DNA from 2 places in the Chryseobacterium sp. KMC2 genome. Region 1 is predicted to be linked to the other one. Evidence: riboswitches for the same ligand, from Rfam matches in the RefSeq annotation. Region 1 holds a riboswitch; the other holds the start of a gene.
The links. A riboswitch is a leader RNA that binds a small molecule or an ion and turns the genes downstream of it on or off. The one in region 1 is predicted to bind cobalamin.
Positions count from the first base shown of each region.

Region 2: another riboswitch for cobalamin. It lies ahead of JML65_RS04980 (TonB-dependent receptor plug domain-containing protein); the one in region 1 lies ahead of metE (5-methyltetrahydropteroyltriglutamate--homocysteine S-methyltransferase).

Region 1 is NZ_JAESIT010000006.1:226,542-229,718, reverse strand. Features, by position in the region: gene metE (5-methyltetrahydropteroyltriglutamate--homocysteine S-methyltransferase) at 1-1,979, opposite strand, end outside; cobalamin riboswitch at 2,154-2,340, opposite strand; gene JML65_RS09400 (Lrp/AsnC family transcriptional regulator) at 2,541-3,002, shown strand; gene JML65_RS09395 (enoyl-CoA hydratase/isomerase family protein) at 3,094-3,177, opposite strand, start outside.
Region 2 is NZ_JAESIT010000003.1:202,804-205,980, reverse strand. Features, by position in the region: gene JML65_RS04980 (TonB-dependent receptor plug domain-containing protein) at 1-1,959, opposite strand, end outside; cobalamin riboswitch at 2,144-2,329, opposite strand; gene JML65_RS04975 (cytochrome-c peroxidase) at 2,470-3,177, opposite strand, start outside.

The sequences.
Region 1 (3,177 bases):
TCATTAAATTCAGAATAGCACATATGGGTATGGATCTGGGTAGCATCTTCTACTCCACTTGCTGAGATTCTGAAGGCTTCTACAGCCCATTTCAGGTAGTTTTGCCATTCTGTTTTTCTCAATGGAAGACCTTCTCTGATGGCAGGCTCATCAATCTGGATAATCCGGATTCCTGCTTTTTCAAGATCCACTACTTCATCACGGATCGCCAAAGCAATCTGCTTACAAGTCTCGGCACGGGGCTGATCATCCCGTACAAAAGACCATTGTAATATGGTAACAGGACCGGTCAGCATTCCTTTTACCCATTTACTGGTTTGGGATTGCGCATATTGAGACCAGTATACAGTCATTGGATCAGGACGGGAAATATCTCCGAAAATAACGGGTGGTTTTACACAACGGCTTCCATAGCTCTGTACCCAGCCATTTTTAGTGAAAATAAATCCTTCAAGTTTTTCCCCGAAGTATTCTACCATGTCATTACGTTCAAATTCTCCGTGAACAAGGACATCAATTCCTATTTCTTCCTGCCAACGGATGGTTCTCTGAGTTTCCTCTTTCAATAAAGCATCGTATTGTTCTGCACTAAGATCTCCTTTCTTAAACTGGGCCCTCCAGCTTCTTACTTCAGTAGTTTGCGGGAATGAGCCTATAGTGGTGGTTGGGAATAGCGGAAGCTGTAATGATTCCTGCTGCTTTTCTTTACGGATTCTAAATGAATTCTTTCGCTGAGCATCTTCTTCAGTTACGGCAGCCACTCTTTGTTTCACTTTATCATTATGAATAAGAGAAGATGTTTTTCTGCTGGCAACAGCCTTTTTATTGTCTTCAAAATCTGCAAGGATACTTTCATCCTCAGTTCCTGAAGCAAGAGCTTTAAGACTTACGACTTCTTTCACTTTTTGTTTTGCAAAAGACAGCCAGTTTTTAATTTCAGGCTGAAGGGCCGTTTCAAAATCCAGATCACAAGGCGAATGAAGTAATGAACATGACGGAGCCACAAAAATTCTTTCTGTACCCAGTTTTTCAGTAGCTTTTTTAATGAAAGTCAAAGACTTTTCATAGTTGTTTTTCCAGATATTTCTTCCGTCTACCACTCCTAATGACAGGCTTAGGTTTTCAGGAATAGCATTTAAAATATCTTCCAGCTGCTCAGGATTTCTCACCAGGTCTATATGCAGAACGTCTGCAGGAAGTGACACAGCAAGAGATGCATTGTCTTTCAATCCGTCGAAATAGGTTGCGATGATGAATTTCAGTTTTGGAAACTGCTTTCTAAGTTCCTGATAAACGTACTGATAGGTTTCTTTGGCTTTCTCCGTTATATCTAAGGTTAAAAACGGTTCATCAAACTGAATCCATTGGGCACCCTGATCCTGAAGTTTTGTTATGATTTCGGTGTATACCGGAAGAAGATTTTTTGCAAGATCCAGTTTATCAAATCCTTCTTCCTTTTCTTTTCCTAAAAGAAGGTAAGAAACAAGCCCGATGAGTACCGGCTTGGCATTAATTCCAGCTTGTTTAGCTCCCGCAAACTCGTTGAATATTTTGTCGGAAGTCAGTTTAAACTGCTGATTTTTATAAAATTCTGGAACAATATAATGATAATTGGTATCAAACCATTTGGTCATTTCCATGGCCGTGATATCCAGTCCGTCTTTCTGGTATCCTCTTGCCATCGCAAAGTACAGATCCAGTTCTGAATTATTTTTTTTAAGGGCTACTTCATGATAACGTACCGGAATAGCTCCTACAATTAAGCTCATATCCAGTACCTGATCATAATAGGAAAAATCATTACATGGGATAAGGTCTATCCCTGCCTCCTTCTGAATATTCCAATTGTGATTGCAGATATTCCTTCCCGTAGTAAGAAGTTCTTCCAAAAGAATTTTACCTGACCAATATTGCTCGCAGGCTTTTTTGAGTTCTCTTTTGCTACCAATTCGCGGATAGCCTAGAATGTGCGTTTGCATTTTTTAAACTTTTAATTAAACTTATTTTTAAAAGCTCTTTGAATGCTTCGTAATGCTTTTGCCGGTATCTATTTTTGGGAAAATAATGACATACCTGATAATCCCGTTTTACTCTGAGAAAAACGTACTAAAAAATATATCATCTGTATGACCCAAAGCTTCAGACCGCGAAAGCATTGTCAATTGAGTAAAGGCAGGTCTCCTGACTTGTAACAGTTTCTGTCGTCCTTCCCGCTTTCAGGCAGTGGATCACAAGGACAGAAACCTTTGGTGTGTTACTTACAGTTGCGCGACAGCTCGTGATTTGCACACGATTCCCTATTAATTTACCTTACGTAAAACCTCTCCTGTTTGATGAAGTATTGTAAAGAACTATTCTTTATTAATTATACTGACTATCTGTATTGATAGAAGATTTTAATTTTGTGTAAAATTACACATACAGAATAAATGAACAAATATTGATTTGAAATAAAGAAAATATGTCTTTATAGTTCTATTTTAAAAGAATATAATTCTGTAACTTTGATAAAAATTAATACTAAAAAAGAATAATATCCTGTGGAACATCTCGATACCAAAGATATACAGCTGCTGAGACTACTTCAGAAAAATGCAAAACTTACCGTTAAAGAGCTTGCCAAAGAAGTTAACCTTTCTCCTTCTCCTGTTTTTGAAAGGGTGAAACGTCTGGAACAGGAAGGCTATGTGAAAAAATATGCTGCAGTTCTTGATCCTGATAAGCTTAACCGGGGTTTTACCGTTTTCTGCCAGATCAAACTGAAAATTCATGACCGTTCTGTAGGGTATGATTTCGTTAATGAAATTATGGATATAGAAGAAGTGGCAGAATGTTATAATATTTCGGGAGATTTTGATTTCCTGCTGAAAGTTCAGGTCCGGGATATGAAACATTATCAGGATTTTGTATTCAATACACTGGGATCTGTAGATTCTATCGGAAGCACACATAGTACATTTGTAATGGCAGAAGTGAAAAATACCCATGGACTAACGATCTGATACAAAAAGATGAGGATGTACAAAAATTTTCAGACATCCTCATCCTGACCAGATTAAAAAGGGCGGTCGAACTTTTCTATATTCGATCGTATTAATTTCCCTGGAAATCAGGGGTTCTTTTTTCTATAAATGCCCCTATGCCTTCGCTATGGTCCTGTGTGGTAAATAATGCTCC
Region 2 (3,177 bases), on a different contig from region 1:
AATTTTAAAATTTCTTCCCGGCATGGGATAGTTTCTGACCACATCATAATATTGATTGAAAATATTATTCATTTCAAGACTCAGTTTAAACTGATGTCCTGAGTAGTCGAATTTTTTCTGAACGGATAAATCATGGGTATACCAGGGCTGAACAAAATTGTACTGAATATTATCCTGCTGCCCGTCATAGCGTTCCCCAACATAGATCACACTGTAATTGAAATTCCAGTCACGGTAATCCGCCATCAGCGTAAAAGACCCACTGTGCCAAGGGGTATAAGGGATCTGTTTTTTATAAAAAGTATCCCCCGGGCTTATATCATCTCCGGGATTACTGATATCTTTTGCACTTTGATAGGTATAAGAAAGCAACGGTTTAATTTTTACTTTGCCCCACATCATTTCAGCCTGGACATTTACATCTGTACCTATGATGTCAACCAACCCAAGGTTCATCATCATCCAGCGGAACATATTTCCTGTGGGTGCTGCAACAATTTTATCTTTTACCCGGTTGTAATAACCATCTACCTTGGCATAAAAAGCTTTAAAGACAGGATGATTATATTTCTTCTGATAGGTAAACCCTAAATCATACTGCGTCGTAAACTCCGGTTTCAGAAAAGTACTTCCAATATTCGTATAATAAAGATCATTGAAGGTGGGAAGTCTGAAAATCTTTTTATAGAAAGCTCTAAAAGTAAGCTCCGGAACAATAGCCGGCTGGTAGCTCATAAAAATAGCAGGAGTCCATTCACTTCTGTCCTCAGGTCTTTTATTTCGTTCCACTTCTTCAAAAGTAAAAGTACCTAACAGACTTCCTAAAACTTTAAACCTGTTCCATTGATAGGTCGTAGCCAAAGCTACCAATGTGGTATACCGGGTAGGATAAGAAAACTGATACAGATCTGCATCCAGATTATTGTATTGGAAATCTCCACTCAAGCTAATGTCCCAATGGGAATTCACTGTATATAAATTGGAAGATGAAATATACAGTTCCCTTTGAATGTAGGTATTATCTGAATATTTAACCAACTGAGACTGTACCGTATCAAGAAAACGGGTATAATCATAAGCAAATTTTGCTTTAAGCTGAGTTTCGAATTTAGGGAAAAGCTTTTTCCTCAGGTTGGCCTGTACAAAATAATTCTCATCAAACATTCTTGCCCCTCGCCCGTCAAAACGGCTATTCACAACAGGAGCAGGAACACCCCGATTGGAAATATAGCCATATCCGCGGATATTCCAGCTTCCATTATTTAAAGTACCATTCAAAGAGGTTTCAAAACGTTTGGCTTTAATATCAGAGTCTCTTCTTTTAGCTATTGTATCATAGGCAGGCTCTCCGTTAGGGTATTTTTTTACATACCGGTATCTGTAAATACCATCACTTTGCAGAAATTCAGCACTAAAACTTGCAGAAATTCTTGGTGATAGTTTCTGTTCTAAACGGAAAGAAGGATTGAATAAATCAATTGATGCACTTTTTGCCCTCAAAACAAGATTTGTTTTTCGTGTTCCGGTAAAAACAGGTGTTTTAGGCTGCAAATAAATAGAACCTGATGATCCGAAATCCCTGGCGGGCTGAAATATCTCACTTTTCTGACCGTTGTACAATGATATTTCTTCCAGATCATCCAAAGAATATCTCCCCAGATCCACAAGACCGTTCTGAGCATTTCCCAATTGAATGCCATCATAAAAAACCCCTACGTGCTGGCTTCCCATACTTCGGATATTAATGGTCTTGAGCCCCCCTATTCCGCCGTAGTCCTTGATCTGAACACCGGAAAAATACCGTAAGGCATCTGCCACAGAGTGGCTGTTCAGTCTTTCAAGCTCTTCTCCCTGCAATACCTGAGCAGGAACGATTTCTTTAAAGTTCTTTTTGTAAATATTGACCGCCTTAATAGCTTCTTCCTTTAAGGTGTCTTTTTTCTTTGTTTGAGAAAACAAGAATTGTGATGTTAACACAAATATTGTGAAAACAACTTTATGAAGTTGAGATGTAGTCAGTTTTGCCACCATTAGCTCATTCAGGGATAATGATGACGCTAATGGATATTAGAAAGCAATGACAAAGCACAGCATGTACTGCACAGAATCATTGTAGTCCTAAAGCTTTATTCCACGAAAGCGTCAAACGTTTATTTATTCTGGCAGGTCTTCTGACTTACTCCATTTTTGAAATCCTTCCCATTAAAAAACAGTGGATATAATCTTCAAAAACTTTGGTACGGAGCTTACAGCAGCGGGTCTGTTCCGGATTCTCACCGGATTCCCTTTTAAGAGCTTTTTACGGCTCGCCAAATTTCGGCAAAGATATAAAATTCCGGTTAGATACAATACAACGCAGAATAAAATGATTATCAATACATAAACATGAAAAATCCCGTTATTTTCTAACGGGATCTTTGATGAACTTCAGTCATCAATTATGTTGAATTGTTTTGCTCTTATCTATACTTATTTTTTTGCAAATTCACGATCGCTCAGGGTTTTCATAAATAAGATAAGATTGGTCTTTTCCTGCTCTGAGAGAGGAATTTTATTTCCATTGTTTTTAAAGACCGGATCAAGATTATCGGCATCCAAAACACCTTTATCAAAATAATCAAGAACGGCTCTTAAAGTAGGAAACTGTCCAAAACTTCCATAAGGAGCTGTATATTCTACATTTCGTAATGAAGGCACCCGAAAGCTCATATAATCTCCCGGAAGACCTGTCACTCTTCCACGTCCGGCCTCATTGGGATTGGGATTCACAGGAAATCCGATATTTCTAAAGCTCTGATCGGTAAAAAGTTCTGTACTATGACAGCTTGCACATTTTTGCTGAAAGGTCTGATATCCCTGAGCTTCGTTTTCTGTAAAAACCTCTCCTTCATTTCTTTTTACTCTGTCGTATTTACTATTGGCAGAAATCAGTGTATACTCGTATTGTGCAATACTTTTATAAATTCTTTCCGCAGTAACGGTTTCATCTCCAAATGCCTTTCTGAATAAATCTCTATACATAAGATCAGTCTTTATTTTGCCAATCACCTCCAAAATAGAAGATCCCATTTCTTCATGAGTGATAATAGGAACCAGCGGTTGATTTTCCAGTTGAAGAATATTCCCGTCCCAATTATAAAAATTCAAGAACATCATGTTCTGAATAGCTGGTACATT